Regions from separate parts of the Arthrobacter sp. lap29 genome, predicted to be linked through region 2. Evidence: riboswitches for the same ligand, from Rfam matches in the RefSeq annotation. Region 2 holds a riboswitch; each other region holds the start of a gene.

Region 1 (7,818 bases), on a different contig from region 2:
CGTCACAGCCCAGCTCCATGGCAAGGGAGGCATCGGAGGCGGTGCCAATTCCGGCGTCGAGCACCACGGGAACGGACGCGCGGGAAACAATCAGCTCAATATTATGCGGGTTCAAGATGCCCAGGCCGGTGCCGATGGGGGCACCCAGCGGCATGACGGCGGTGGCTCCAAGCTGCTCCAGGCGCAGCGCCAGAACCGGGTCATCGTTGGTGTAGGCGAACACCTTGAAGCCACGGTTGACAAGCTGCTCGGTGGCGTCGGCAAGTTCAAGGGCGTCGGGCAGCAAGGTGTGCTCGTCAGCGATGACCTCCAATTTCACCCAGTCGGTATCCAGGGCCTCACGCCCCAGTTCCGCTGTCATCACAGCTTCACGGGCCGTAAAGCAGCCGGCCGTGTTGGGCAGAATGCGAATGTTGTTCTCGAGCAGCAACTGGAACAAATTGGTGCCACCTCCCGCTGCCTCATCCACCGAGTAGCGGCGCATGGCCACGGTGGTCAGCTCGGTGCCGGAGGCGATGAGTGCGGCACCGAGTCCGGACAGGCTCGGAGCACCTCCGGTGCCCATAATGAGCCGGGAGTTCAGCGCAATCCCGTCAATTACCAGGGAATCGTTACGGGTCAGTGCTTCGGTCATGGCATTCACTTTTCGGTCTCGGACGGTCAATGATGTGTTGGCGGGGATCTTAGCCACCCTGTACTGCTGTGACAATTTCAAGTTCGTCCTCGTGTTCCACGGCAGTGGCGGACCACTGGCTGCGAGGCACAATGCCTGAGTTGCGGGCAACGGCAACACCAAGCCGGCCGCCGTCGGCAGCCTGTCCCGAGGCGAGCAGCGCCCTGCCGGTGGTGGCCGTGACAAGGTCCGCAACTGTGGTCCCGGCGGGGTGGGTTTCCGTGGTGCCATTGAGTTGAATGGTGAACATGGTTGCTCCTACGCGGTTGGGCCGGCGGGGCCGGCAAGCGGTATCGAGGTTGGGCCGGCGGTGCTGGCGGTGCCAGCGGTGAGTGACGGAGAAAAACGGTCGGGGCGGAAATGCGTCCACGCCAGGTCCGTGATGTCCCCCAACAGCTGGCGGACTATCAGCGCGGCGATGGGGGTCAGCAACACACCGTGCCGGAAGAAGCCCGTGGCAATGATGAGACCGGTGATGTCCCGCCCGGTTGCTCCCAAAACCCGTCCCAGCAGCGGGGCGTTATCCGGGGTTCCGGGACGGGCACGGGCGGTGCATTCGAGCAGTTCAAGCTCGGCCACGGCGGGCAGCAACACCTGGGCATCGCGCAGTAGCTGGTGTACTCCCCCGGCGCTGACACCGGCGTTGGCGTCTTCGCGGCTTGTTGCCCCAATCACTACGGTGCCGTCTTCGCGCGGCACAATGTAGACAGGCACCCCGCGCACCAGCCCACGGATGGTGGCGGTGGTCAGCGGGAGCAGATGCTCCGGCACGCGCAGCCGCAAAACGTCCCCATACACTGGACGAACCGGCAGCTTCAGCCCCTCGGGCAGGCCGGCCAGTTGCGGGGCGCCAAGGGCATTGGCCACCACCACTTCCTTGGCGTGGATTTCGCGCCCGTCAGCTAGCAGCACTCCGGTCACACACGAGTGGCTATCCGCCGGATCCTTGTGGAGAAGTCCGACGGCGGTCTCCGCCACGAACGCTGGTGCCGGCACGTTTGTTTCGGTGCCTTCTGAGACGGCGCCCCGGGCCCCTGAAGCGTTTTCCAGTGCCATGCGAAGCGCGGTGGCCATGGCACGCGGGTCAACTTGGTGGTCCTGTTTCATCAGGTAGGCGCAGGAGATGTGTGGGCCGACGAGTGGTTCCAGGGCCCGGGCCTCGCGGATGGAAAGCTGTTCCGAGTCCAGCCCATACTGTTTTTGAACCTCGTGCAGGTCAGCCAGTGCCTGCCGGTCAGCTGGGTCCCCGCCCAGAACCAGGGTGGGCGAAACGTTGAAGCCAGTCCCCCGCGCAGCTTCCGCCTCAGCGGCACTCAAGCTAACAGGCAGCGAAGCCACGAACTCGGGCCAGCGTGCGGCCGAGGCGAGTGTCAGCGCCAGTAGTTCTTCTTCTTGGTAATGGAGTTCGCTGACCGGGGCCAGCATACCGGCGGCGGCAAAGGTTGCACCAGTGGCGGGGGCAGGATCAATCACTGTGACGGTGTGGCCCGCGCGTTGGGCTTCCCAGGCGATGCCTAGGCCCACAATTCCGCCGCCAATGACGGCTACGTCGGTGCTTAAAATATCGGCCACAATGCCTTCCTTCCCTACGCCGGCATGACCCGGATCAGGTTCCACGCCCGCTGGGGGCGTATTTCGGTCGGCGCATTAGGCGCCCTCTCAGCCAGCTTCACTGGCTCCCGCGGTACTGCACTAGTCTATGAGACATGAGCCATATTTCTGCCATCCATGACGGCGCCCCCGCCCACACCGTTGCCTCGATCCAGAGCGCCCAACTGTATTTGTGCACGGATTCCCGCGCCAAACAGGGGGATTTTGCCGATTTTCTGCGGGCCGCCTTTGCTGGCGGTGTTGATATTATCCAGCTGCGCGATAAAACCATTGAGGCAGCAGAAGAGCTTGAATTGCTGGCCGTGTTGCGTTCTGTTGCACAGGAATGCGGCAAGTTGTGGGCTGTCAATGACCGGGCGGACATCGCTTCGCTCAGTGGCGCACCCGTGTTCCACATTGGTCAAAAGGATTTGCCGCTGCCTGCCGCCCGCACACTTCTGGGGCCGGTCTCGATGGGCCTTTCCAGCCACGACCCCGCCCAGGTTTCGGCAGCCGCGAAGCATCCCTACGCCGACTACTTCTGTGTGGGACCTCTCTGGGCCACCCCCACCAAGCCGGGCCGTGCCGCCGTCGGGCTTTCCCTGGTGGAGCACGCCGCATCGCTGAACACCACCAAGCCGTGGTTCGCCATTGGCGGGGTTGAGCTGTCCAATGTGGAGCAAGTGGTGGCGGCGGGCGCGTCCCGGATTGTTGTTGTCCGCGCCATCACCGAAGCACAAGATCCGACGGCGGCCGCCCAGGCCCTGCTATCCCGGCTGCCTGCGCTGGGCTAATTCGCGCCACAAGAATTGCGAGGATTGCCAGTCCCTTTGGCTTGGAATACGGGTCGGTGAGTGTGGCTGGTGTGCAGCTGTGCCCGGCAATCGACGCTACCGGCCCGGGTGGGCTACTGCCGCGGAGGACACAATCCGATGGTGGCGCAACGAGGTGTGGCGTTACGAGGCCTAGCTGGAAGACTCTGCGGCTAAGGCGACTTTACGCAGCAGCGTGGCCAGCTTTGCCTGTTCGCTCGCGCTCAGACCGGAGAGCATCTGGCGATCCCGCTCCAGAAAGCGCGGAAATTCCCGATCCACCAACTCCTGCCCCTGAACCGTCAACCGCAGGAGCACCACCCGGCCGTCATGCTCCCAGGGGAGGCGCTCGATCAGTCCGCGTCTGGCCAGCCGGTCGGCATTTTTGGTGGTGGAGGCGCCGCTGAGCATTGTCGAGGCAGTCACCTCACTGGCACGCAAGGGGGCACCGCTGCGGGCCAGGGTGCACAGGACATCGAACTCTGCCCGGGTCAGCCCTTCGTGAACCAAATGACGCTCCGCGCGGTGGTTAGCCAAGGCACCAATCCTGGTAATCCGCCCCATCACCTCAATACTGGCCACATCCAGGTCCGGCCGCACTTGTGCCCAGCCCTTCCGCGCCCTGTCAACGAAGTCACCCGACTCTGCATGTACACTCATGGATCCAGTCTAGAGACTACTCTCACATCATTCACATCTATTTTACTAGTAAAATAGATTGTAGTATGGAAAGATGATCATGACCTCCCGGCTTCGCCACTGTGGCACGGCCCTGGCCCACTCTGTGGCTCCCCGCACCTGGTACAAGTCCCTTGCCATCCACCCGGCCGACGCCATCTTTGCCCCGGCCATCAAGGTGGGCATTGCGGCGAGCCTGGTCTTGGTTGCCGGCGGGCTTATGGGCCAGCAACAACTGGCCGGGGTGGCCACTTTGGGCGCACTGACCAGCGCCTTCGGCCGCTACCAGCCCTACCGCCGGTTGGCTCCCATGCTGGGAATCGTGGCTGCAGCAATGCTGGTCACGGTCGGAATCGGCGCACTGCTCGGTGCCATGGGCGTCCCCATGGCGGCGCAAATCGCTGTGCTATCGCTCATTGCTGGCCTGGCCTCTCACATCTTTGCCGCCTTCCGGATCACCGGCCCGGGCGCCGTCATCATGGTCTTTGCCGCCGCTGCCGGCGCCGCCTACGCGAATAGCCTGGCCGGAGTTGCCCCCGTCGTGGCTGCATTGGGGATCGGCGCCGCCGTGGGGTGGCTCGCCGCAATGGCCCCTGTTCTGGTGAACCCGCTAGGGCCGGCCCGCCTTGCCGTTGCCCGGTCCATCACGGCCGTGGTGCGCCTGGCCACGCAGTTCCCCGCAGACGCGTCCCACGGCGGCACCCACCTTGGTGCCGCCCGCGCCGCCGTGCGCGGGGCCCGGGGATCGGTGGCGCTGAGCGCCAGCAGTAGCTTCGGTAGCGGCTCCGGCACAGTCCGGCCCGCAACCGTCCGGGCCCGGCAGCGCCGCCAAGACGCAGAAGCGTTGAACCTCATTCTGAACGAGGTTGAATCCGTCATTGCCACGGTGGGCCATGCCAGCAGCAAGTCGCTGGCCCTGGCATTACAAAGGCTCTGGGGGTACGAACACCAGTTGCGCACCCTACGTGGAAAGCCCTCGGCCGGGGCGAGGCCGGGCAGCTCCCCTGCCACTGGGCCGCAGGAGCCCCGTAATTTCTGGCGCACTGCCGGTGCGGGCCTGCGTTCCAGAGCCAGCACCAGCCAGGCCCTGCGCATGGCCGGCGCATCGGCACTATCCGGGTGGGCCGCCGTCGGGCTTGGCCTTGACCATCCGCTGTGGGCATCCATGGGTGCCGTGGCAGCGCTGCAGGGCCTGAACTACGGCCACACGGTGCAGCGCGGCATCCAGCGGTTGCTGGGAAATGTCATTGGGGCCGTGCTTGCGATAGCGCTGCTCTCGCTGTCGCTGAGTTTTTGGCCGTCGGTGGCGCTGGTTATTGTGTTCCAGGTGTTGGCTGAGCTGCTGGTGATGAAGAACTACACGCTGACCACCATTGCGGTGACCCCGATGGCGCTGATCATGACAGGGCTGGGCTCGCACCTGGGCCCGGCGGCCGCCTTCAGCCGGGTTGCCGATACCCTGGTGGGCGTGGTGATCGGAGTGCTGGTGGCCGCCGTGAGTATTCCACTGGCAGACCACCACCACCTGCCGAAGGTCCCCTGAGATGCTCCACTCCAGAGCCCACCGCTCCCGTTCAATACAGAAGTTTTCTCAGCTGCCCAGTTCCATGGCCTGTGCCAGCAGTTCAAAGCTGCGAATCCAGGCGGCACGGTCGGTGATCTGGGTGGCCACGATCAGCTCGTCGGCACCAGACTTCACGGCAAATTCGTCCAGGTAAGCGCGTGCCACATCAGTTGTTCCCACCGCGGAGTAGCGCATCATGTTCTCCACCTGCTGGCCCGCGGGCGATTCCAGCAACAGGTCTGATTCGGCGTCAGTGAAGGTGCGCCCGCCGCCAACCAAGGCACCCACGCGGCGGCGCCGGGCGGTCAGCTGCAGCGCGTCGGCCTCCTCTTGGGTGTCTGCGAGAATCGCATTCACGCCGATAATCACGTACGGCTCGGCCAGCGCGGCGGATGGCTTGAATTCGCGGCGGTAGATCCGCACAGCGTCTTCCAAGGCCTGCGGCGCAAAGTGCGATGCAAAGGAGTACGGCAACCCCAAGGCAGCGGCCAGCCGCGCACCAAAGAGTGAGGAACCCAGAATGTACAGCGGCACGTGCGTGTCCTTGCCTGGGTAGGCGTTAACGCCGGAGATCCGCGTTTGACCCTCAAAGTAGGCCTGCAGTTCCTGCACGTCCTGCGGGAAGGTGTCTGCCGCGGACGGGTCGCGGCGAAGTGCGCGCATGGTGTTCTGGTCGCTGCCGGGAGCCCGCCCCAGGCCAAGATCAATCCGTCCCGGGTGCAAGGTTTCCAGCGTGCCGAACTGTTCTGCGATCTGCAGCGGCGAGTGATTGGGCAGCATGATGCCGCCGGCGCCGAGGCGAATGGTTTTGGTATGGGCAGCCACATGGGCGATCAACACGCTTGTGGCCGAGGAAGCAATGGAAGGCATGTTGTGGTGTTCGGCAAACCAAATCCGCTTGTACCCCCAGCCTTCGGCCTTTTGTGCCAACGCCACGGATGCGCGGAAGCTTTCGCGGATGCCTTCCTCGCCAATGTGGGCGAGGTCAAGGATGGATACGGGCAGTGTCATGGGTGATGCCTTTCAACGAGGGTCTCCCTAGCGCCAACCTCAACTCTCCCCGGGATATTTCCCAGCGTGGCCGCTCTCACGCATCCACCACAGCTCTGGCACGGACTGCTCGGCGGGACGCCAAGACGTCAGCAGCGCAGACCGCCATGGCGCCCAGTGCATAAGCCACCAGATCCAGCGCTGAGAAGGTGGTTCCAAAGAGCAGCCGCGAGGGTGGAAAGCTCTGCGCTAGCTGCTGCGGGATCCCGGTGAGCTGGGACAGTTCAATCATGGCACTGAAGGCGAAAGCCGCCACTGCAAGCCAGTACTGCCGGGCCGCCGGGAAGATGAAGCCCACTAAAAGATAGATCAGAACGGTGTACAGAGCATCGGCCACCAAAGATGCCAGATCGCCTGCGATCAAAAAATGCACAGCCAGCCCCACCACCACGGTGGCAGCGGCTGCGGCGGCAAGGCCGGCGCGCCTCCCCACTAACCTGCGCTTATCCACTGACCGCAACGGCCTGGGTGGAACTGGCGCTAAGGAGGATGAATTTTTATGCGGGGACCGGGGTGGCTGAGGCAAGGGCATTCCCCGAGCCTACGGGACGGCACTTCGAGTGTTACTCATAGGCGGAAGTAACATATTTTTTTCACCTAGATATGGCTAACCAGACTACTTATTAGATAAACTAGCAATCGAGTGGTTCTCCGAACTATCTCCTCAACACCGCCTCCGGAGAGGGTTTGACTCCGCTATGATCACTGAAAATCGCCGCGATTGGCACCCCGCACGTTGGCTGAGGATCCTTCTCCCCGCAGTGTTGCTCATCATTTGGCTCGGCGCTGCGAGCTTTGGCGGGCCAACCTTTGGAAAACTGTCCTCGGTCTCCAGTAACGATCAGGCAGCGTTCCTGCCTGCGAGCGCCGAGTCCACTGAGGTCAATACTTGGCAACAGAAATTTACGGATTCTCAGGCCATTCCCGCTCTTATTGTCTTCGCCTCTGATTCAGCACTCAGCCCTGCCCAACTAGCCGATCTCTCTACGTTGGCACCGAAGTTTGCCGCGGTAAACGGCGTTCAGCTACCCGTATCCCCGGCCACTAGTTCTGTCACAGGACCCATCCCGTCCAAAGACGGCAAAGCTGTTCAATTCATTGTTCCTATCAGCGATACAAATGACGTCAATACCGTTGTTAGTGACCTTCGCGCTGTAGCGGCAACGGCAGCATCGCCCTCCTTGGCCGCTTACGTGACCGGCCCGGCTGGTCTCACCGCAGACCTGGTCAATGCCTTCGGCGGCATTGACGGCATTCTGCTCCTGGTAGCAGCAGGAGCTGTTTTCTTGATCCTGCTGCTGGTATACCGCTCAATTGTGTTGCCGTTCTTGGTCCTGTTGACCTCGATTTTTGCCTTGTCTGCCGCGATCCTCTTTGTCTATGCATTCGCTAGTTGGGGGTGGATCAAGCTCAGCGGGCAAAGCCAAGGCATTCTCTCCATCCTGGTCATT
Region 2 (7,818 bases):
CACACAACGCGGTTTACATCCTCGAGGCGCAAGACGCCATTTATGTCTGCGCTGCAGCCGAAGCCCGGCTCCGGGCACACATCGAAGCGCACTTTGCCAACGCACCGGCGCAGCTGAGCAAAGGTTCCGCCTCCATCTTGGACAAGCTTGTCCCGTTGGCTGATCTTAGTTCCGTGGTATTCGCCAAGATCTCCGTCTTTTCCTCCCCTGCGCCCATGACGGAACTTGTGGCCCAGATCGGTGCTGGCATTGACGTGGTGGAAAATTCCATCGCCGCAGAGGGGCTCCACGCCGGGGAATTATTCCAAGCTGGAATCAGTAAGGCTGACGGCGTTGCTGCCGCCATTGCGTACCTTGGTATCACGCGAGAAAACACCATCGCTTTTGGTGATGGGCACAACGATCTGGAAATGCTCGCTTTCGCAGGGCTCGGCGTTGCCATCGAGGGATCCCCTGCAGAATTGTTGACTATTGCAGATGCCACCGCCCCACCTCCACGTAAAAACGGTATCGCCACAGCTTTTGCCTTGCTCGGACTGAACTAATCTAAGCCAGTCCAGAACCAATCTAAGCCAGTCCAGTGTGCCGGGTTGCCCGGCCCACCGCGGACGGAAGCCAGCGCGTTGCGGCTGCTTCCTGCCTTTCTGGCACGCATCATTGAATCACAGCCGCTGTTCTGGCCCGGAGAGCATCTCATCCAAGCCCCAACCACTCGAAAGTTCACTATCAGCGCCTCACTCCTGAGCCACGCAAACAAGGTTCGAGTCATCGATTCTCAGGGTAAGGATTTGGCGCAGGGCTCCCCCACTCTCAGTGCTGAGGCACTAAAACACTCACTCGGGGCAGAGATACCCTGCGGTGAGTACAAGTCCCTGTACTGCAAGACGGGCACCCTCTATAGGATCGTCACCATGAGCAATACCGCTCAGTTCTCCCACCCCAAATCCGTGCGTTTAGCCCTTCTCTTAGCTGCCTCGGCCACGTCCTTAGCTCTGACTGGCTGCGGGTTCGCCAGTGGCCCCTCACACCAGAGCAAACGAGCTTCATGACGTCATCTCTGATGCGGGGGTATGAAAATGCAACCCAGGGAGGACGGTTTCATTGTTCCCGCCCAGGGTCAGAAAGCCGGAAATTCCACGGACGGTACGGGTTCACGGAATTTGGTGACGCGCGGGCCGTGCCAGGCCCAGGTTTTCACGCAGCGTACTTCCTTCATAGGACGTACGGAACAGCCCGCGTTCCTGCAGGATCGGAACCACCAAGTCAACAAAGTCCCGCAGTGAATCGGGGTACGCGGGGCACATCAGGTTGAATCCATCGCACGCCCCAGATTCAAACCAGGCCACCATTTCATCCGCCACCTCGGTGGGGGTGCCAATCATGGTGGCATGGCCTCCCCCGGCGGCCAGAAAACCCAGCAATTCGCGCAGTGTGGGCTGCTTGGTCTCGATAATGCGTGCCACGGTGAGGTACCGGCCTTGGGGGCCGGTAAAGGTGGAAGCTGGCGCCAAGGGCGCCACCAAATCATCCAGCCCATGAGTACGGTAATCCATGCCCGTGAAAATATTGAGCTGAGTGATGGCCGCGTCAATGTCCAAGTAGGCATCCAGCGCCCGTTTCTTCGCCAAGGCCTCTTCACGGCTTGCGCCCACATATGTCACAAGACCCGGGAGCACAGGAACCTGCGTCCCAGCACGGCCTGCAGCGTATAGGCGCCTTCTGATGTCTGTGGCGAACTCAAGTGCGGAGTCCTGATCCCAAGACACCGAGTAAATAGCTTCGGCAAATTGAGCAGCAAAGTCCCGCCCAGCCTCGGAGGAACCGGCTTGAAAGAGCACCGGGCGCCCCTGCGGAGAACGCGGCACGTTCAGTGGCCCAGCCACCTGGAAGTACTTGCCAACATGGTTAATGGGCTGGATCTGCTCCGGATCAAGGAACATTCCCTTCTCCCGGTCTCTTGGCAATGCCTCATCCGCCCAAGAGTCCCACAGTTGCCCTAGCACCCGCACAAATTCATTGGCCCGTTCATAACGTTCCGCGTGAGAGGGCAGGGCCGCAAAACCATGGTTTTGCGCCTCGGCATCAAACATGGAAGTCACAATGTTCGCACCCACCCGGCCCCCGCTGATGTGATCCAGTGATGCCAGCATGCGTGCTGCGTGAAAGGGCGTGTAGAAACTTGAGGAGACCGTGGTGACCAGGCCAATGTGCGTTGTGGCCCGGGCCATGGCGCTCAACGCCGTAATCGGCTCAAAAAGCCCGGGTACCCCGGCAGAATACTGGCGGTTGACGGCATGCCCGTCGGCGAAGAAAACCGCGTCAAGACAACCGGTTTCGGCCAGCTGGGCTAGTTCCTCGAAATACTGTATTTGCCCAACCCGGGCTGCACTGGACTCAGGATGCCGCCAGCCCATGGTGTGGTGTCCAGCCCCGAAAAGGAACGCGTTGATGTGCATCGCCCGAATTTTGGGGCAGGAGAGCGTTTCCATCCTTAGTTCATGACCAATCCGCCGTCGACTACAAGGTTCTGCCCCGTGACGGCTCGGGACCAGGGTGAGGCGAAGAATAGTGCTGCGTCAGCAAATTCCGCCGGGGTAGTCACCTTACGCAGTGGGGTACCACCGGCAATAAGCTCAAAGACTTCCTCTGGGGTGGCCGCTGAGGCGTCAGTGGTGCGCAGCAATCCCCCGGAGACCATGTTCACGCGAATATTGGACGGGCCTAGATCGGCAGCAAAGGTCCGGGTCAGTGCCAGCAACGCCGCTTTGGCGGAGGTGTAGTCGTGGTAGGGCACTACCGGGTTTTGAAACAGGTTGGTGCCGATGTTGATGATGGAGCCCCACCCGGCAAGAGCCATGCCAGGAAGCGCCGCCTGAATCGTGTTAAGCGCACCTCCCACAACACCGGAAAACTGTGCCGTGAACTCACCGTATTCAATGGCATGGGCTTTGGAACGGCCGTCCCCGTTGAAGGAAAAATCAGGCAAGGCATTGTTGATCACGGTGGTAATGGGTGCAGAGAAATACTCCGCAGCAGCTGCCACCATGTCCTGTACCTCTTGGGTGGTGGTGACATCTGCCCGCAGCGCAATAGCTTGCTCGGGACCGATTTCGGCGGCGAGCCTCTGGGCTGATTCCTCGCTGTTGCGGTAATTCAGCACCACTTTGGCGCCTTCCCGGGCAAAGGAACGTGCCACATCCGAGCCTAGGCCTCGGCCGGCTCCAGTGATCAGTACAATTTGGTCCTTGATTTGCATCGCGTGCACCCTTCAGTAGTTCGAAAGGATGCCAGGATTGCTCGAATACGCCACCTCAAGGGCTACGAATCGTCATTGCTGCAGGACCGGCATCCCTTCGCTCGGATTATCGAGATCAGGTTCAACGGGTCTAGCTCTCAGCCGCCAAGCGGCACCCCGTGTCGTGTCCACCGCCCAAGCTACCACGGTTACAACTCCGGGGCGCATCTGGGTCACAGGCTTTAGGCTTTAGGCTTTACGCTGTGGGCGGGTCACCCCTTGGCGGGGTCGACGTCCTCCACGTACGTTTTTCCATCTGCTCCCGTTTTGATCAGGTAATCATTACCGGCTTGTTCCACGGCGTTTTCCCCTGCTTGAACAGCGCGGTCAGTGGCGGGTTCGTCAATGGCGGAACGTTCCGCATCCCCAAGAATAGCGCCCAGACCTTGGGAGTCTTGGGTTGGTTCTCCGGGCGGAATCACTTCCCCATGTCCACGGGCGTCAGGTGCCTCGCTGACGGCGGTCTGACTCATGTCCGCGAAGGTTTGCTGGCCTTGGTGAGACCAACTGACGTGGACGGATGCCGAGCCGTCATCCGGTGTTTTCACCACCGTTTCGATGGCGTTTTCCGGTGCCCCCATTGCCTGCAGCTTCTGCTGGTAAGAGCCCACCAATTCTTTCAGGGATTCGGGCGTCCAATCGCCATCCTGGAGTCGGATGGAGATTTCTACTGGTTCAGCACTGTAATTCATTATTTCTCCTGGCAGTTGGGCAGATAGTGATTTGTTTAGACAGGGCATTGCTGGTCATGAAAGTAAGCGCGGCAACGCTTCCTTCGCGCGCTCACGGCCGGCGCACTCACGCCGGGAGTTAGGATCAGCAACTAGACGCTTCCAGGGGGCAGGTAGGGCGGAACCTCAATCACAGCATGGCCGGCACCGTTTGCACCATCTTGGTCTCTGGCATCCGCCTGGGCCAGAGTGTCCGCGGCTGCCCTCAGTTTTTCAAGGGCTAGCTGCTCCCGTGAGTAGTTTTGACTCAAGAGTGGGACTGCTTCGGTGACGTCCAGGGATTTTGCTTGTAGGAGGAGAGACTCGTACACGGCCACCTCATGGTGCTGGCTTTCCAGAGCACCGGCAACAACAACAGCGTCTACGAGTGTGTTGTCAGTTTTGGCCATAAAGGATTTCAATTCTTTGGCGAGCCCCTTGGTAGTGGGCGAGGGATGCTGGCTGTTTTCCTTACCCATCAATGCCAGGCACTGTTCCAGATTCTCAATGTTCAGCCGGGTTTCTTGGGCATGTTCGTCAAAGAACTCGGTGAGAACACTGCGCATCGCTGACTTTGACAACTCTTCCATCAAATCCAAAGAATCGTGTTCCATGGTCAGCGCAGTTCCAAGCTTGTAGCAAAAAATCTCATCAAGTGTTGTGAATCGTTCAAACATAGCGTTTCCTCCACAATCGTTTTGGCACGTAGTGAAACAAGTCTTCTTGCTGCGTCAGTTCTAGGACGCCCTCCTCGTTTCTAGACTCTAACCACCCAGTCAACAAATATCCAAGATCTTCCTGAGGCAATAGCCGCGAAAATTCAGCGTTATCCGTATGGATATCTCCGTTGGGACGGCTCCTTGCAGGAACCCCGGCAGGAATCAATGTCACTGCTTTCCAGCAACGCTCAGGGCCGGCCTTCCAGCGCAAATTTACGTATCTTGGCGTGCATTTAGTCCAAGAATGTGGTTAGGGTAGATGAGTCGATCCCGTTGGATCGATGGCAAAAACTCGAAATGCGTGCAGTAGTGATGCACTGAGAGCAGTGCATGGAGACCGTTCTCAATTACGCCATACGAGTAAAGACTTTCTTGCACTTTAGGAGTAACCATGGGTTTCATCGGATGGATTATCTTGGGTCTAATTGTCGGCGCCATTGTTAAGGCAGTTCTGCCAGGACGGGTTAACGGCGGTTGGATCACCAGCCTTGTATTGGGTGTGGTTGGCGCCATTGTTGGAGGATGGATCGGAGACCTTCTCTTCGGCGGCGGAAAAATGGAATTTTGGAGCCTAGGCTCGTGGCTCCTAGCCATTGTTGGCGGCCTGGTTGTTGCGGGCGTCTACGGAGCCATCACCGGCCGCAACAAGTCAGCAGCCTAGCCAGAGCAGCGTGCTAACCAAAGCAGCGTCCACTTCAGGAGGAATGTCCCCATGTTAACGAACGAAGATTCAGCAACCGAAGACCTCAACAAAGTCCTGACGATCATCAATTCGCACCGCATTTGCATGTTCACTACCCAAGGCCCTGACGGCTTGCTAAGTCATCCAATGACGGTTGCCAAGGTCGAGGACGGCGGTGAACTGTGGTTTCTCAGCTCTGCTGGCACCTCCCCTGTTGAACAGGCGCAGCTGGCACCAGAGGTTAACCTTTCCTTCGCGGGAAAAGACCAGTGGCTCTCACTTCACGGACAAGCCGCAGTGATCACCAGTGAAGCGAAAGCGCGGGAATTGTGGAATCCGGCAGCCGCTGCTTTCTACCCGGATGGCCCCGAGTCCAAGGAATTGGTCTTGATCCGGGTGCGCCCCGATGGTGCTCAATATTGGGAATCTCCCGGCGGCGTCTTGGCCACTGTGTTCAAGTGGGCCAAGGCACGCATCAGCGGGGAAAGAATTGATGCAGGAGAAAGCGGCACTGTGGATCTCTGAGCGGTAGATCTCTGAAAGGGTGCTTGCTTTCTTCACGAGCGCAATTTTTCCCTAAAAGAGAGCCAAAACAGGACGGATGGAGTACGTATGAAAGCTAAGTTGACGTTCATTGCAGGCCTTGGCGCTGGATATATTCTAGGAAGTAGGGCCGGGAGGGCTCACTACGATCAACTGAAATCCTCGGTGCAAAAGCTCTGGAATAGAGATGAAGTGCAGGGCACCGTGGCGAGTGTTCAAGAGAGCGTGAAAGCCCAAGCTGGCGAAGCTGTGAACAAGCTGGTTCACCAGGTTCTCCCAGCCAGGGAATCCGTTGCCGAAAATTCCGATGCGTTCCGAGATGCCGGACTCCACAGTGGACGCGGCAGAGGCTAAGCACCGCGGACCAGGTTGACCACTTTGCCAACTGCGAAGAGTTGGTGCTTGAGATGCGGGCACGCATCTCAAGCACCACACCCCTGAGCGCAGCACCAGTCAGCGCAGCACAACGGTCCGGTTACCGTGAAGAATAACGCGACCTTCACAATGCCACTGGACTGCGTTACTCAATGCCTTGCACTCGGTGTCCCTACCCGCCGCCACAAGATCATCGGGTCCGAAGGTGTGGTCAACTTCCACAATTTGTTGGGAAATGATGGGCCCTTCATCGAGCTCGCTGTTGACGTAGTGGGCAGTGGCCCCCACCGTTTTCACTCCCCGGGCGTAAGCCTGGTGGTAGGGTTTGGCGCCCTTGAAACTGGGCAGAAATGAGTGGTGGATATTGATGGCGCGCCCGTCCAGCTTCCGGGTCAAATCATCACTGAGCACCTGCATATAGCGGGCCAACACCACCAGCTCAACGTCCAGTTCATCTACCAATTCCAGTAACCGGGCCTCAGCAGCCGGCTTAGTCGCGGCGGAGATGGGGACATGGAAAAACGGTATGCCATGCCATTGCGCCAACCGCTCATGGTCCAAGTGGTTGGAGACCACAGCAACAATATCCACAGGCAGTTCCCCTGTCCTGGTCCTGAACAGCAAGTCATTGAGGCAGTGCTCAAACTTTGAGACCATGATCAACACCCGCCTTTTGGCGCCGTGGGGACGCAGTTGCCAGCGCATGCCCGCCTCTTGTGCCAGCGGCTGGAACTGCTCCCGCAGCATCGTCTCTGACTCGGCTCCGCCGGGCGCTTCAAAATGGATGCGCATGAAGAAGTGCCCCTTGGGTTCACCTTGGTGACCGCTGGCCCCCACAGCGCCTTGGTCAAGATGCCTACGGTCACTAAATTGCAGGTTGTCAATAATGTCCGCCCCGCGCTCCAGCAGGAATCCCGAGACGGTATGGACAAGCCCGGTGCTATCCGGGCAATCCAAGGTCAGGACGTACTGGCTGGACCGCTCCCCCGCTTCAGCACTGAACCATTGACCGGTTTTATGGTGTGTGGTGGTCATGGCTCAGCACTCAATCACGTTCACGGCCAGGCCCCCGCGGGAGGTTTCCTTGTACTTGCTCATCATGTCGGCACCTGTCTGACGCATCGTTTCGATCGCTTTGTCCAATGAAACTTTCTGGCTGCCGTCACCGTGCGTGGCTAAGCGCGCGGCATTGATTGCTTTGACACTGGCTATCGCGTTGCGTTCAATGCAGGGGATCTGCACTAGCCCGCCCACGGGATCGCACGTCAGGCCCAGGTTGTGCTCGATCCCGATTTCCGCCGCGTTCTCGGTTTGAACCGGGGTGCCACCCAAAGCTTCGCACAGTGCACCTGCCGCCATGGAACACGCGGAGCCCACCTCGCCTTGGCAGCCCACCTCGGCCCCAGAGATGGAGGCGTTGAGCTTGAAAAGAATGCCAATGGCGGCAGCTGTCAACAGGAACCGCACCACCCCGTCCTCATTGGCCCCGGGCAC
Region 3 (7,818 bases), on a different contig from region 2:
GGCCATCAGGAGAATCAACCTTGTTCAGGGCGATCAGGCGGGGGCGGGCGTTCAAAGGCACCACGTCACCGTCGGCTCCTGCGAAACTCATGTCAACGTCGTACCGGTCAAGTTCGCGCTCGATGATGGCGAGGTCACTGATGGGGTCGCGGTCAGCTTCAAGGGCGGCACAGTCCAAGACATGCACAATGGCGGCACAGCGTTCTACGTGACGCAAGAAGTTGTGGCCCAGGCCCTTGCCTTCGCTGGCACCTTCAATGAGGCCGGGCACATCAGCCATGGTGAAACGTACGTCACCGGCTTGGACCACACCCAAGTTGGGGATCAACGTGGTGAAGGGGTAGTCAGCAATTTTGGGCCGGGCCGCAGACATGGCAGCGATGAGGCTGGACTTACCGGCGGATGGGAAGCCCACCAGGGCAATGTCAGCGATGGACTTCAACTCAAGGACAATGTCAGCCTCTGAGCCCGCAATACCCAACAGCGCGAAGCCCGGAGCCTTGCGCTTGAGTGAGGACAGAGCATTGTTGCCAAGTCCGCCTTGGCCACCGGCGGCAGCAATATATTCGGTACCGATGCCCACCAGATCGGCCAAAACATTGCCGTCTCGGTCCTTGATAACGGTGCCATCGGGTACTTCTAGGATCAGGGATGCCCCGTCCTTGCCGTCCCGCCAGTCACCCATGCCGGGCTGGCCGTTGCCGCCGCGGCGGTGGGGTGCGTGGTGGAAGTCAAGCAAGGTGGTGGTTTGGTCACTGACGCGGAAGGTGACGCTGCCACCGTCGCCGCCCTTGCCGCCGTCGGGCCCGCCCAACGGCTTGAATTTTTCGCTGTGAACTGAGACGCAGCCATGGCCGCCAGTCCCGCCGGATACGTGCAGAACAACCCGGTCAACAAAGCTGGCCACTGAAATCTCCTTGAATAGAACGTGCTACTGCGTACTAATTCTAGTCCGCTGCACAGCTGCACACCGATATCGGTTGGCGCTGCTGATGGTAATAAAATCTGATGTTAAAACTGCCTGTGTTAAAAGCCAGTGGAGCGAGCCATGCGGCCCGCTCCACTGGAAAAGCTTTGGTATTAGACCGTAGCTGCAACGATGTTTACAACACGACGTCCACGACGTGTGCCGAACTCGACTGCGCCTGCGTCCAATGCGAACAGCGTGTCGTCCTTGCCACGGCCGACGCTAACGCCGGGGTGGAAGTGAGTGCCGCGCTGGCGAACGATGATTTCGCCAGCCTTGACAACCTGACCGCCGAAGCGCTTTACGCCCAGGTACTGAGCGTTGGAGTCACGACCGTTGCGAGTGGAACTCGCACCCTTTTTATGTGCCATTTGAAAATGCCTGCCTTTTTACTAAAAGTATCTAAGTGGATCTAACGCTCAGTGCGCTTATTAAGCGATTGAGGTGATCTTGACCTTGGACAGTTCCTGACGGTGACCCTGACGCTTCTTGTAGCCGGTCTTGTTCTTGAACTTCTGGATGACGATCTTCGGTCCACGAAGATCCTCCAACTTCTCAGCCGTAACCTTCACATTAGCCAGGTCCTTCGCGGCTGTGGTGAGCTTGTCACCATCAACCAAGAGCAAAGCGGGCAGCTCAAATGTGCTACCGACTCCACCGGGGACGCGGTTCATGGTCACGTGGTCTCCTACGGAAACCTTTTCTTGACGGCCGCCTGCGCGGACAATCGCGTACACCACTGGGGAACTCACTTCTCTCGACGTTATTACAAAGTTTTTATGCCAACATGAATCATAATTGACCATGCTAACCGTATGCGCCGCAGTTCAAGATTGAACAGACACGGTATGCATACTATGTGCCTCAACGCCGTGGACCTCAATGGAGTTCTGCCATGGAGTGGTTGCCCTAGGTGTTGGCGTAAGCACCGAAGATCAAGAATACGCTAATTCTGGCTCCGGGAGCAAATGAGACTGATTTCGTATCCTGCGCATCCTCGGACAAGTGAATATTTTCATCCGATGGCTGCGGCGATCCCCGAAACCGTACTAGGCAACTTTAGCGCGACTCAGATCAGAAAAAGGCATTTCCGGGCGTGACTCGCCGCATTTTTTGCTTTATCCGGCGTGGTGTTAATCACTCTGGGTATCTTGGGGCGCAGGAGCGTGCAGGTGCGGGGCCGCAAAGAAGTCCACCTCGTACGCGGCGGAGTGGGCAAAGGCTGCCTTCATGCCGGCCCGCTCACGCACTGAACCGCTCCGTGCTGCGTTGTCCAGGATGGCAATTGCCGTTTCCGTGGCTTTGGCAAATTCTTCGGAGGCGTACGTTTGCAACCAGGCCCCGTAGGGGTGCTCACCCTCAAACGCTAGATACTCGGTGTGCAGCATGCGGCCCACTTCCGCATACAGCCAGTAGCAGGGCAGCACTGCGGCCACTACTTCGCCGTAGCTTCCCGAGAAGGCCACACCTTGCAGGTGATCCACATAGTGTTTGGTGACAGGTCCTTGCATCAGCCCGGCACCGTGACCGCCCTCCAACAGCCCCGCCGCATCGTGTTCCCGCTCCAACGGATACTGACTTAGCCAATCTCGGTGCAATGAGACTTCCACCTCGAGGCAGTTCTGTGCCCCGCCGGCCCAAAACTTCTGTTCCACTTCGGTCGGCGCCAGCGCACTGGCCCTCGCGAGCACCCGCGAGTACGTGCCTAAGTAGAGTGCGTCCTGGGCCAGATAGTAGGCAAAGTGCCTGCGGGCGAGTGTTCCCGCGGCAAGTTCGCTAATGAAATCAAGGGAAGCAATCGCGGCACGTTGCTCAGCGCAGTCCGCCCAGAGCTCTTGGCTGAAGCTATCTGCGTGAGGAGCAGCAGTTGCCCACAGTTCGCTCAGGTGATTGACGGGCCCCGAACCGTGACCCACCGCCAGTTCAGCAGATGTTTCCAAGGCACGAGCCAGCCACGCCTTGGCACGGGCCACGCTGCGGGGCCAATCATTGAGCTGGGGCATAAGAGTTGCCAGAGCCGCCGAAAGTGAGCAGCCGGTGCCATGAGTGTTCGGGGTGTCAATGCGTGTCCCCATGAATTCATGCACTGTGCCGTCCGCGGAAACCAGGGCGTCCGGACATTTCCGAGACGCAAGATGCCCACCTTTGACCAGCACCCGGATCTGGTGTTCGGCTGCCAGTTCCTTGCCCTGTTGCACCGCCTCGTCCCAGCTTGAGGCCGCGGGCTTGCCCAGCAGGACACCAAGCTCGGGAATATTGGGGGTGACCAGGTGCGCCAGGGAAAGCAGAGAGAGCATGGCGTTGCGGGCCTCCGGAGCCATGAGCGTGTCACCGCTGGTAGCCACCATGACCGGGTCAAGCACGACGACGGGAGGCCGGGTTGCCGCCAGCCATTGCCCTACCGCGCTCATCACCTCGGCCGTGCCCAGCATGCCGATCTTCACCGCATCAATGCTGATGTCTTCGGAGATGGCTTCCAGCTGTGCCCTAAGGAATCCAACGTCCGGCACGTGAATCTCGCGGACGCCTCGCGTATTTTGGGCCGTCAATGCCGTGATGGCGGCCATTGCGTAACCGCCATGGGCGCTGATTGCTTTGATATCGGCTTGGATACCGGCCCCTCCCGAAGGGTCGGAACCGGCAATACTCAAAACCCGTGGGTGCCGTGTTCCCGGGAGCTGTGGCGCTGGCAGTGCCGCAGCTGGCGAGCCTGCAACAAGCGAGGCGTGGACTGTTGAGGCTTGGACGGTTGAGGCTTGGACTGTTGAGGCTAGGGGTAGCGCGTCTTGATCAGAAGAAACTAGTGCAGTTGTATCCATGGGGACATCCCTTCGCCGGTGCTAACCGGGCAGGTTCAACGGGTATTGTCTCAGCCGGCCCTGATGGCCTGGCACCCCGTGTCTGTTTCCACCCTAACCCTGCTAGCAGGCCAACAAAAAATAGCCCGCAGCAATGCCTGTAAAGTGACGCACATTTGCGTTTCTTCAAGCGTCGCTGCGGGCCATTGAGAGAAGGCCTAGGCGGTTACAGCTCGGAAGCCGGAACCCCTACACCCAAAATGATGGGCTCGGCACTCTTGTGGACTACCGGCGCCGGTGTAGAGATGCGCACCTGAGCGCTGCTGTGGGGAGCTGAACCTTGGCTTGTAACAGGCGCCTCTGACGTTTCTACCGTCATATCAGCACCACCTTGAGCACTGCGTGCGCTGCGGTTGCGGCGGCCACGGCGTGCTCGGGAACGGTTACTGCCGGACTCTTCCGCCTCCGCTACCTTGTGCTCGTGCGTAGAGGGCTCGGGTGCAGATGGCTCGGGTGCAGAGTGCTCTGCCCCGGGGGCTGAGAGCTGGTCCAGCGCCTGAGTCAGCCCCGCCAGAGCGGCTGCCTGATCAGCATTGTTGTGCGCAACCATGCCACCGCTTTCACTGCGATGCCCACGCGGCAACTCAATGGCCTCCCCACCCAAGGTGAGGATTCCGGCGTCGTGCATTACATGCTGCTCCGAAGCATCCGCAGCCTGGTGGTGCCCCTGCGCTGGGGAATGCTCGTGATGCGTGGCAGCAGCTGCGGCAGCAATATTCGCCAGCGCGGCACGGGCTTCGTGAGCCTTCTGCACCTTCGCGGCTTCAAGGGCCTCGGCAGCCTCATCGGACAGCGGCGTCACGGGGGTTTCCTGATGCTGCTCCGCCTCGTTCCCCTGCGTACGGTTGCGGTTGCGCTTCCGCTCGCTTCGGGTTGAGCGGTTAGCGGTGCGTTCCGGCTCGCGCTGCTCCACGGTGGGTGCGTGAACCTGAGCCTGAACCTGGGCGCCTTCCACGCCGGGAGTGTGCGGGCGGCGGTGCTCCACGGGAATTTCGTGGGTGACCATGCCGCGGCCGGCGCAGGTGCCACACTGCTCACCGAAGACCTCAAGCAGGCCGGTGCCCATACGCTTGCGGGTCATCTGAATCAGACCCAAACTCGTCACCTCGGCCACCTGGTGCTTGGTCCGGTCACGTCCCAGGCACTCAACCAGGCGGCGCAGCACCAGATCGCGGTTGGATTCCAAAACCATGTCAATGAAGTCAATGACAATGATGCCGCCAATGTCGCGCAGCCGCAGCTGGCGCACCACTTCCTCGGCAGCTTCTAAGTTGTTCTTGGTGACGGTCTCTTCCAAGTTGCCGCCGGATCCGGTGAACTTGCCCGTGTTCACATCAACCACTGTCATGGCTTCCGTGCGGTCAATGACCAGTGAACCACCGGAAGGCAGGAACACCTTACGTTCGAGGGCCTTGTTGATCTGCTCGTCAATGCGGTGTGCACTAAAAATGTCTTCGGGGTTGGTCCACTTCTCCAGACGGTCCAACAGATCCGGAGCCACGTAGGTCACATAGGCCTCAATGGTGTCCCAGGCGTCTTCACCGGAGACGATGAGCTTGGAGAAGTCCTCATTGAAGACGTCACGGACCACCTTGATGGTCAGATCCGGCTCGCCGTAGAGCATTTCCGGTGCCAGCGTCTTGGAGGAGGCGGCACGGTTGTTGATGCCTTCCCACTGGGCGCGCAAACGGTTGATGTCATTGGTGAGCTCTTCCTCACTGGCACCCTCGGCTGCTGTGCGCACAATGACCCCGGCGTTCTCGGGCAGGTGGTCCTTCAGGACCCGCTTGAGACGGTTCCGTTCGACGTCGGGCAGCTTACGTGAGATCCCTGTCATGGAGCCGCCGGGCACAAACACCAGGTAGCGTCCGGGCAGGGAAATCTGGCTGGTCAGGCGGGCACCCTTGTGTCCAACAGGGTCCTTGGAGACCTGGACCAGAACCGAATCGCCGGACTTCAGCGCGTTTTCAATGCGGCGCGGCTGGCCGTTGAGGTCCGCTGCGTCCCAATCAACTTCGCCAGCGTAAAGAACCGCATTGCGGCCGCGGCCAATATCCACGAAGGCCGCTTCCATGCTGGGCAGCACGTTTTGGACCTTGCCCACGTAGACGTTGCCGATCAGGGAATCCTGCTGCGTCTTGGAAACAAAGTGCTCGGCCAGGATGCCGTCTTCGAGAACACCAATCTGGATGCGGTCATCGGCCTGGCGGACCACCATGACGCGGTCCACGGATTCGCGGCGGGCCAGGAACTCGGCTTCTGTGATGACTGTGCGGCGGCGGCCGGAATCGCGGGAGTCGCGGCGGCGCTGCTTCTTCGCTTCCAGACGGGTAGAGCCGCGCAGGCTCGTAACACGGTTAGAGACGCTTGCCGTGGGCTCGGCAGGAACGCGGGGGGCCCGCACACGGGTCACCGTGTTGGGCGGATCTTCATCGCTGCCGCCGGTCAACTCCAGATCCGTATCGCCACGGCGGCGACGGCGGCGGCGGCGGGAGGTCACGCCGTCGTCGCTGTCATCAGAATCGCTCTCAGCGACGTCGACATCTTGGCTCTCATCCACCGGCTGCGTATCGGCTGCGCGTGGCCGGCGGTTACGGTTGCGTGAGCGGCCACGCTGATCGGCATCCGCTCCGTCCTGCGTGTTCTCCTCAGGGTTCCCGCCCTGCGTGGTAGCAACGGGTACCACTAGGCTCAGATCCGGCGCCAAGAACAGTGCCGAGATGCCGGAATCCGGAGCATGGAACAAGGAGTCCGTCACAGCGGGTTCGGCTTGTTCGGGCGCATCAATGGCCTGCGGTGCTTCAACGGGTTCTTGGGCAGCTTCTTCGGAATTCGCACCGGTTCCTTCGGCAGGCGCACCGGTCACGGTAGGTACGGCAGCCTCGGCGGGAGCTGCGGTTACGGCCGAGGCTGCGGATGCGGGGGTAGACGTGGGGGCTGAGCTCCGGCGGCGGCTGCGCGTTGCCTTGGGCGCTGCTGCAGCAGCAACCTGCACGGGCGCTTCTTCGGTGGCAGCCCCTACCTCACTGACGCTCTCCTGGTCGGCTACCTGGGCGGCCTCCGGCGCGGCTACATCTGCCGCTTTCGCAGAGGCACGGCGTGAGGTTGATCGGGTGCGGGAAGTGGCGGCCTTGGGAGCGTCTGCCTTCTCGGTGGCAACCTCAGCCGTCGCTTGCACTTCGACAACGCCCGTGTCTGCGTGCTGCTCTGCTGCAACCTTGGTGACGGGAGCTTTTGCTGCACGGCTGCGCCTGACCGGAGCCTTGCGTGCAGGAGCATCTTCTTCAGGCACAACTGTAGCTGGGGCGCCGCCTGTCAGGATCAGTTCACCCTGGCCGGCAACTTCGCCCGAAACGGGAGCAGTGACGGGGGCGCTGGCACGGCGACGGGGGGCCTTCTTGGCGGGGGCGGCCACGTCATTGGCTGCGGCTTCAGAGCCGGTTTTCTCAGAGTTGGCGTCGAGCAGCGACAAGCCAGCATCGCTGACGGACGGCGCCTCTGCTTCCGCTGCGGAGCTACTCAACGGGGAATCGCTCTTTTTGGCGCGGCTGCGACGCACGGGAGCTTTCTTGGCTGGCGTTTCAGCCTCGGCCGGTGCTGCGGCGGCTGTCCCAGGGCTGGTGACGGCTGAGGTGGCTCGGCGGGACCGCGTGGTGCGAGTCTTTGGAGCTGCGGCCGGAGCAACTTCTGTGTTCTCTAGTGTGGGCTGTTCATTTTCCATTGTGGGCAGTGCCTTCGCACCGATTTGGCACCTCCACATCGGGCGCCAAAGTCGGCTGATGTGCCAACACCCTCGGGCGTTGACGGAAGTCGTCTAATTACTTTCCAGGCGGCACCAACTTCCGGGTGCGCAAGCTCTGAAAAGCCAATGGTTTGCCAAATACTGAGCTGGTGGATGGTTGCACACACAGGCAACGTCTTCTCCAGCAGCCAGTAGGCGTGCCATAGGACCGAAAGGCGCATGTGGATCGCCGCCCAGCCTTTTATATTGTC
Region 4 (7,818 bases), on a different contig from region 2:
GCGGTTGCCAAGGGGCCCAAAATCCGCAACGCAGTCATTGCCGTCCCGCTTCGTAGCCCCTCGGATCTACTCATGACCGCGGTGGGTCACGTGCTCTCACTGATTCCGGGTTCCTTGGTGGTTGAAGTGGATAGGGGTTGCGCCACTCTCTACGTCCACGCAATGAACGCGCCCACTCCAGAAAGCGTGGAGCGGGTTCGTACAGGGATCCAAGACATTGAAGCCAGGCTGATCACTGTGATGGGGACCAAGGAAGAGCTGGCGGAGCTGCGCTCTGAACGCACTGGGGCATCCATGGTTGCGTATGCGGATATCCTCAAAAGTCCCGATCAGCAAGATTCTGATCAGCAAAGTCCCGATCAGCAAAAAGACCTAGGTGAGGGGCAGTGAGCGTCATGGATGTTGTGGTCATTATTGTTGCAGCGGTGCTCACGCTCGCGGCTGCCGGAACTATCTACCGGATTGCCTCCGGGCCGTCATTGCTGGACAGGGTGATCGCCGCTGATGTTTTGCTGGCCATCTTCGGCGCCGCACTGGCCACGGACATGGCCGCAAATAAACATACGGACAATCTGGCCCTGCTGGTGGTCCTGACGGTGATTGGGTTCATTGGATCAGTCACGGTGGCTCGTTTTGCGGCCCATAAGAGAGGCGACGGATGAATACGCTCATTGATGTTTTGACGGTGATCGCCCTGCTGGGTGGCGCACTCATGAGCCTTGCCGCCGCCATTGGGCTGCTGCGGTTTCCGGACTTGATGAGCCGCATGCATGCTGCAACAAAGCCACAGGTTTTAGGTTTGCTGCTGATGTTGACGGCCATTGGCTTGCAAATGCACGTCTGGTCTTTGCTGCCGGTTCTGCTTGTGGCCTGGCTGTTCCAGCTACTCACGGTGCCGGTATCGGCGCACATGGTGGGCCGGGCCGGCTACCGGACCAAACACCGCCGCCCTGAGATGCTCAGTGTTGATGAGCTCGATCAGGTGGTTGCCGCAGTGGTGGAAGAGGAAAGCAAGCCCTAGCCATCCGCCGTCGTAGTTTCACGGAAGCCGCAGTAATGGAAGCCTCAGTAACGCGGAAGCCTCAGTAACTTTTGGGGGAGGGACTGCTGCGTTTTTGGGAGGAGTGGGCTCAGATTTCTTCGGGGTGCTTGTTAAAGCGTGCAATGGCCTTCTGGGTGGTGCGTGAAGCCAGGGTCTGAATGATGGCCGCAACCACCGAGGAGACCAGCGCAAAGGTCAGTGCTGACCGGAGACTGTTATTTAGATCCGCCCCATCCTTGGGCGGCTTGTTGCCGGTGCTCTTTTCCCAGACGGAATCCACGAGCTTGCTGGCAACAAAGCCGGCACCGAGGCTGATGCCGGTTCCGAGCAACTTAAAGACGATGTTCATAAAGGACTCCTTTGTGGGGATTCACGCTGGTGCGGGAAAGCACTGTAGTTCAGCCTAGCGCTTTCACTGCCTTAGCTGCAGCGGGTAACCCGGGAGCTGGCGAGATTCACTGGCGCTTTGCGTGCTCTCACAAGGCAAGCCGGGCCCTTAACCAGTTGACGTGATCCGCGCCACATCGTTAGAGTTGCGAGCGAATGTGATCCATATCAAACAAGGTTTGCCGTGAGCGTGGAGCACCAAGGGGAACAGATTGAAACGAGCGTATAAGAACGTCACTTCCGGGGCTCTGGCCCTGGCGATTATTGCCGGAGGTGGGATGGCTGCGTTGTCTCCGTCAGCGATTCCGGCCGCTCAGGCAGCGGTTTCGGCCGCCGAAATTTTGCCCACTCCCCAGGAAGTCAGCACCGCAGGCGTTGCTGTTCCCTTGACAGGCGCAGTAAAAGTGGCAGTCGGTGAAAATGCGGATGCCGCAGCCAAGAAGCTGCTAGCGGAAGTAATTACCGCTGCCGGTGGTACCGCCACCTTTGTCAGCGGTGTGGGCACCACCGGCGCCACAGTCTTCCTTGGCACCGTTGCGGACAACCCGGCTGTATCCACCGCGCTCACGGCCGTGGGATCCGGCAGCGCAGCTGGACTGGATGCTGACGGATATGTCATCGCCACCGGAACCGTCAGCGGCAAGCCTGCGCTGGTACTTAACGGCACCGATGCCACAGGTACTTTCTACGCCGTGCAGAGCCTGAGTCAGGTTGTTGCCAACGGTGTGGCGCCAGCCATGACGGTCAAGGACTGGCCGTTGATGTCCATCCGTGGCGGCATTGAGGGCTTCTATGGCATCCCGTGGTCTCATCAGGCCCGCCTGGATCAGTTTGATTTCTACGGCAAGCACAAGATGAACACTTACATCTACACGCCCAAGGACGATAATTACCTGCGTGCCAAGTGGCGTGATTTGTACCCGCAGGCGCAGCTGAACGATTTGAAAGAACTCGTGGATGAGGCCAATGCCAACCACGTTAATTTCACTTTTGCACTCTCACCGGGCAATGACGTCTGCTACTCCGACGATCAGGATTTCGCCGCCACCGTGGCCAAATTTGATCAGCTGCGCGCAATCGGTGTCAGCAGCTTCTACATTGCGCTCGATGACATCAACCCGTACCTGAACTGTGCCGCGGACAAGGCAAAATTCACCTTGCCGGGATTCCGTTCACTTGCCCAGGGCCAGGGGTTCTATTTGAACCGGATCGTCAAGGACTACATTAACGTCCATGGGCTGGCACCGTTGCAGACAGTGCCCACCAACTATGCCGGTTCCGGTCCAGACCCTTACAAGGGTGAGTTTGGTCTGCAGACGGATGATTCGATCCGTATTCAGTGGACCGGTGAAGGCGTCTTCTCCAACACCATTACGGAAGCTTCAGTAACCAAGGCGGTGACTTCCTACAACGCCGAGCATTTCTACATCTGGGACAACCTGCCCGTGAATGATGGACAGCGCGGACGCCTGTTCCTGAACCCGCTGGAGGGCCGCGACGCCAACCTGTACAAACACATTGACGGCATCACTTCCAACCCGATGATCGAACCGTATTCTTCGATGATCGCCCTGGCCGGGTTCGGCGACTACTCCTGGAACGGCCCCCAGTATGTGCCCGCAACAACACAATCCTCCATTATCAGTGAGCTTGCCGGCCCCAATGAGGCCATCAGGGCGTCTCTGGAAACCTTCGTGGACCTGAACCAGAGCTGGAAGCCCTACCGTCCGGAATCCAAAACGGCGCCGGCCCTGAGCGCAGACATCGCAACCTTCTGGACAGCTTTCGACGCCGGAAACACGGCCGGAATGGCACCGTTGAAGGCTCGTTTGGCCACCATTGCAGCAGGCCCGGAAACCTTGCCTGACATGGCCATGACAGGCTTCTACGATGATTCCAAGCCGTGGATTGACGCCGCAGCACACTGGGCCACGGCCATGGAGAAGCAAATCAGCATGCTGGAGGCCATTAAGGCGGGAAATGGCGTAGCCGCCACGGATGGTGCGCTTGCAGCCAATGGAGATATTGCTCTGGCCAAGGCGGCCACCGTGCCCGATGTTGGGCCGAACAACATTGGCATCACGCCTAACGTCATTGTTCCTTCGGTGGGAGATGGACTCTTTGAAATCTTTAGCAAAGAGGCACAGGGACGGTACAACACCTGGCTGAACCTGAGCCCCGTGGCAGCGTCCAGCTACTTCCCCGCAACGGCTACTTCCTCACTTCCCACCTACCAAAGCAACGCGCTCACACGCATGGTTGACGGCGATCCCAGCACTCTTTGGTGGTCCAGTGCACCTCCCGTGAACGGTTCCACCGTCACCATTGACTTAGGCGCCGTGAAGACGGTGGGCAAGGTGCTGATCCAGCAGGCCGATTCCGACACCAATAACGGTGACATGTTCTACCACGCACGGGTGGAGTATTCGGCGGACAATGCCACCTGGACACAGGCCGGAGTGTTTGAGAGCAAGCCGCGCATTGAGCAGAACTTTGATACTCCTGTAAGCGCACGGTACATCCGTCTGGTGTCCACGGGCACCAACCCGGGTGGCCAGTGGGTGAAGATCCGCGAGTTCCAGGCCCTGGAAGCAAATGAACGGCTGGCCAGCAACCTGCCGGGCGCAAATGGTACTGGTGCGCAGAGTGCCTTTGACGCAACCATTGCCACAGCCTTCGAGCCTGCCCAGGCCCCGGTAGAGGGTTCATACCTCTCCAATACCCTGGATGCACCGGCCGCCATGAAGTCAGCCGTTGTGGTGGGCCATGTGGCAGGGGACCTGCAAGTTAAGGTCGACAGCGAATGGGTCACCGTGGGTGCCTTGGATCCGAAACGCAGTTTCCAGGAAGCTGTTCTGGAGCAGGAAAGCATTGAGGGTATCCGCATCCTATTCACTCCGGGCGCAGCAGCCATGGGTGAGCAGACCTTGGCCGTTTATGAGCTTGGTTTGCGCGCCACCGGTCCTGTGGCTGGCGGCCCGTACATTGGTGAGGAAGTGGTGGAACCGACTCCGACGGCCACGGCGACCCCGACTCCGACGGCCACGGTTACTCCGACCGAATCGGCCACCGCCAGTACCGCACCCAGTGACACCCCGTCACCGAGTGCCTCGCCCACGAAGGACGGTTCAACCACACCTTCCGCCAGTGCCAGCGCCACGGCAGGTGCCGGTGATGACCTCGCCAGCACCGGGTTCAACCTCGGTGCAGCAGGTGGGATCGCTGTGATTCTCATGCTCGGTGGGTTGATCATGGCTAGCCGACGCAAGGTGCGCCAGCACTAGCAACAGCAAAAACTGAAAAAGGTTCCATCAAGTACTGCAGGCCTCCATCTCACGGTGGGCGTCTGCAGTACTTTTTTCATGACGCATTTCTTTCCACGCATTGGCTACCGGGTGTGAGCGGGGGTAAGCTGAAGCCGCAATTCAAACACGACAGGGGAGCGTGCACCCATTTATCGGGTGTCGGCGCTGAGAGTGCGGTTCGCCGCAGACCCTCGAACCTGCTCCGGCTAGTACCGGCGAAGGGAGTCGAGTTCTCTTCGGCTGCGCGGAAAGACCGCTGCAGCCGCCCCTCCTGAAAAGGAGGAAACATGAGTAAGTCAGTTACGGGCACGTCCGCCCCGAAAAACACGCAACAAAAGAACAAAAGCACCTGGCGGGTTGTCGACATTGTTGTCGTCTCGGTTCTGGGTGTTGCCGTTGGCGTTATCTTTTGGCTCTGGTCCGCCGGCTACGGTTTCATCGCAGCCTTCACCGTAGCCTTCCCACCCGTTGGTGCACTTTACGTTGGCGGCTGGCTGATTGCCGGCGTGCTGGGTGCCTTAGTGGTCCGCAAACCGGGCGCGGCGTTATATTGCGAATTGATCGCCGCCACCGTTGAAGGACTGCTGGGAACCCACTTCGGGTTCACGGTGCTGCTCTCAGGCTTGATTCAAGGCCTAGGCGCCGAGCTGGCCTTCGCCGTATTCCGTTACCGCAAATTCAATCTTCCCGTTGCCATCTTGGCCGGAACCTTGGCCGGCTTGGCGCTGGGCGTCTATGAAAACCTTATCTACAACGTGGCCTGGGCCTTGGAATGGAAGCTCGTCTACGCGGTGCTGGCCATGGTCTCCGGTGCTCTCATTGCGGGGGTAATTTCTTGGCTGGCCGTGCGCGGGTTGGCACGCACAGGCGCGCTGGCGAACCTGCCCTCACGTGGGGCCGCCACCGAAAAGGCAATCTAGTCATGGCCATCGTGCAGAACCGCGGTGCACCAGTACAGGTCTCTGTCAGGGGGTGGGGCTGGCAGCATTCGGGCCGGAACAACCAAGCCCTCCACGGCCTGGATTTGGAAATCTCCCCGGGTGAACGCGTACTGCTGCTGGGCCCTTCGGGTGCCGGAAAATCAACCTTGCTGCACGCCCTAGCCGGTGTGCTCGGGGATGACGAGGACGCCAATGAGATGGGTGAGCTGCTCATTGACGGGCGCCCTGTGCACGAATCGCGCGGCCGTACCGGGCTCATGCAGCAGGACCCTGATGCTCAGGTGGTGCTCTCACGCATTGGTGACGACGTTGCCTTCGGCGCTGAAAACCTTGCCGTGCCGCGCGAGGAAATTTGGCGCCGCGTCCCGGCTGCCTTGGAGTCGGTGGGCCTGAACCTGCCACTGGACCACTCCAGCTCCGCACTCTCCGGCGGGCAGAAGCAGCGCCTGGGACTAGCCGGTATTTTGGCCATGCGGCCCGGCCTGCTGCTGCTCGATGAGCCCACCGCCAACCTGGATCCGGCCGGTGTGGTGGAGGTCCGTGACGCCGTGCGCCGCAGCCTCGATGAAACCGGGGCCACCCTGGTTGTGGTGGAGCACCGCGTCTCCGTCTGGCTGGAGGTGGTGGACAGGATAGTGGTGTTGGCTCCGGCCGCCCTGGGAGAGCCCGGTGGCGTGCTGTTCGACGGTCCTCCCGCCACGGTTCTTGCCCAGAGCCGGGACTTACTGGCCAAGGCTGGTATTTGGGTTCCTGGCCACGTCCCGGAAGTCCGTGCCCGCATCACCAACCCGTCCGACGCCGGACGCCCCCTGCTGCTAGAGGCGGAGGCTTTGGCGCTCTCCCGCACCAAGGGACGCAAGCGCCGCCCGGTGGTGCCGGCAGCCGTGGTGCCTTCAGTGCAGGTGCGGGCCGGGCATGCGCTGAGTGTGACCGGGCTCAATGGATCCGGAAAGTCAACGCTCGCACTGACCCTGGCCGGACTGCTGGCCCCAGTGAGTGGCCACTTGGCTGCGCTGGAACCCTTGGCGCGCGGTGCCGGGCCCGAGCCGCTGAAATGGCGTGGACGGGATTTGATCAGCCGGATTGGCACCGTCTTTCAGGAACCCGAGCACCAATTTGTTGCTGGTACTGTCCGGGATGAGCTGTTGTTTGCGCCGAGGCTGCTAGGCCGTGGCGAGGATACCGTGGATGAACTACTGGTGCGCCTGCGGCTGGAACACTTAGCGGACGCCAACCCGTTCACACTTTCGGGTGGGGAGAAGCGGCGGCTGTCAGTGGCAACAGTGCTGGCGGCGAGCCCACAACTCCTGGTCTTGGACGAGCCTACGTTTGGACAGGACGCGAACACGTGGGCCGAGCTGGCCTCCTTGTTAACGGAGCTGCTGGATGCAGGCACGGCCGTGGTGTCGGTGACGCATGACGCCGCGTTCAGCGCAGTGCTCGGTGGGGACCGGCTGGTCTTGGGCGCACCAGCGGACCTTGCCGGAGCGCAGGCGGCTGCAAGGATGGCGCAGCGATGAGCGTTGACATTATTGCTACACCGCGGTCCACCGCACTGCTGGCCCGGGCCAACCCGTTGGCGAAGCTCGGAGCCGGAATGGCCCTGACCGTGGTGTTGCTGGTGAGTGTGGACTGGGTCTCTGCCACGGTGGCACTCGTACTCGAATGCATACTTCTGCCGCTGGCTGGATTGAGCCTGCGAATGCTACTGACCCGCGGCTGGCCCATCCTGCTGGCTTCCCTGGTGGGTGGCTACGGAACAGCTCTTTTGGCGCCCAAGACCGGTGAACTGCTGCTGGCCTTGGGCCCGGTCACCTTCAGCACCGGATCCCTGGAGGCTGGCGTGGCTATCGCCTTGCGTGGTCTGGCGATTGCCCTGCCTGGGATCATCGTACTGGCCTCCACCGACCCCACTGATTTGGCCGATGCGCTGGCCCAAAAGCTGCGCCTGCCCCATCGCTTTGTACTGGGCGCGCTCGCAGCGATGCGCCTAGTGGGGTTGCTTGTGGCCGAATGGCAAACGTTGGGGATGGCACGCCGCGCACGTGGTGTGGGCGGCGCTTCCGGGCTGTTCAGCCGGTTAAAGGCGCAACTGGGACAGGCCATGGCGTTGCTGGTGCAGGCTGTTCGGCGGGCATCGCGG

What was found. A riboswitch is a leader RNA that binds a small molecule or an ion and turns the genes downstream of it on or off. The one in region 2 is predicted to bind thiamine pyrophosphate.
Region 1: another riboswitch for thiamine pyrophosphate. It lies ahead of thiO (glycine oxidase ThiO); the one in region 2 lies ahead of RY113_RS12705 (3-oxoacyl-ACP reductase).
Region 3: another riboswitch for thiamine pyrophosphate. It lies ahead of RY113_RS04090 (bifunctional hydroxymethylpyrimidine kinase/phosphomethylpyrimidine kinase); the one in region 2 lies ahead of RY113_RS12705 (3-oxoacyl-ACP reductase).
Region 4: another riboswitch for thiamine pyrophosphate. It lies ahead of RY113_RS06170 (ECF transporter S component); the one in region 2 lies ahead of RY113_RS12705 (3-oxoacyl-ACP reductase).

Annotation. Positions count from the first base shown of each region.
Region 1 is NZ_JAUCEK010000001.1:117,226-125,043, reverse strand. It holds gene RY113_RS00575 (thiazole synthase) at 1-634, opposite strand, end outside; gene thiS (sulfur carrier protein ThiS) at 684-923, opposite strand; gene thiO (glycine oxidase ThiO) at 932-2,245, opposite strand; TPP riboswitch at 2,240-2,365, opposite strand; gene thiE (thiamine phosphate synthase) at 2,380-3,057, shown strand; gene RY113_RS00555 (MarR family transcriptional regulator) at 3,229-3,735, opposite strand; gene RY113_RS00550 (FUSC family protein) at 3,809-5,296, shown strand; gene RY113_RS00545 (LLM class flavin-dependent oxidoreductase) at 5,345-6,328, opposite strand; gene RY113_RS00540 (DUF2809 domain-containing protein) at 6,405-6,818, opposite strand; gene RY113_RS00535 (MMPL family transporter) at 7,066-7,818, shown strand, end outside.
Region 2 is NZ_JAUCEK010000007.1:21,560-29,377, forward strand. It holds gene RY113_RS12690 (HAD-IIB family hydrolase) at 1-545, shown strand, start outside; gene RY113_RS12695 (hypothetical protein) at 591-1,049, shown strand; gene RY113_RS12700 (LLM class flavin-dependent oxidoreductase) at 1,152-2,456, opposite strand; gene RY113_RS12705 (3-oxoacyl-ACP reductase) at 2,492-3,256, opposite strand; TPP riboswitch at 3,332-3,425, opposite strand; gene RY113_RS12710 (hypothetical protein) at 3,508-3,987, opposite strand; gene RY113_RS12715 (ferritin-like domain-containing protein) at 4,119-4,682, opposite strand; gene RY113_RS12720 (GlsB/YeaQ/YmgE family stress response membrane protein) at 5,116-5,385, shown strand; gene RY113_RS12725 (pyridoxamine 5'-phosphate oxidase family protein) at 5,437-5,931, shown strand; gene RY113_RS12730 (YtxH domain-containing protein) at 6,019-6,303, shown strand; gene purU (formyltetrahydrofolate deformylase) at 6,403-7,359, opposite strand; gene RY113_RS12740 (L-serine ammonia-lyase) at 7,363-7,818, opposite strand, start outside.
Region 3 is NZ_JAUCEK010000002.1:200,128-207,945, reverse strand. It holds gene obgE (GTPase ObgE) at 1-907, opposite strand, end outside; gene rpmA (50S ribosomal protein L27) at 1,081-1,338, opposite strand; gene rplU (50S ribosomal protein L21) at 1,399-1,707, opposite strand; gene RY113_RS04090 (bifunctional hydroxymethylpyrimidine kinase/phosphomethylpyrimidine kinase) at 2,101-3,786, opposite strand; TPP riboswitch at 3,777-3,875, opposite strand; gene RY113_RS04085 (Rne/Rng family ribonuclease) at 3,992-7,546, opposite strand.
Region 4 is NZ_JAUCEK010000003.1:132,008-139,825, forward strand. It holds gene RY113_RS06145 (Na+/H+ antiporter subunit E) at 1-390, shown strand, start outside; gene RY113_RS06150 (monovalent cation/H+ antiporter complex subunit F) at 396-662, shown strand; gene mnhG (monovalent cation/H(+) antiporter subunit G) at 659-1,021, shown strand; gene RY113_RS06160 (DUF4235 domain-containing protein) at 1,131-1,391, opposite strand; gene RY113_RS06165 (beta-N-acetylglucosaminidase domain-containing protein) at 1,642-4,713, shown strand; TPP riboswitch at 4,856-4,975, shown strand; gene RY113_RS06170 (ECF transporter S component) at 5,022-5,654, shown strand; gene RY113_RS06175 (ATP-binding cassette domain-containing protein) at 5,657-7,195, shown strand; gene RY113_RS06180 (energy-coupling factor transporter transmembrane protein EcfT) at 7,192-7,818, shown strand, end outside.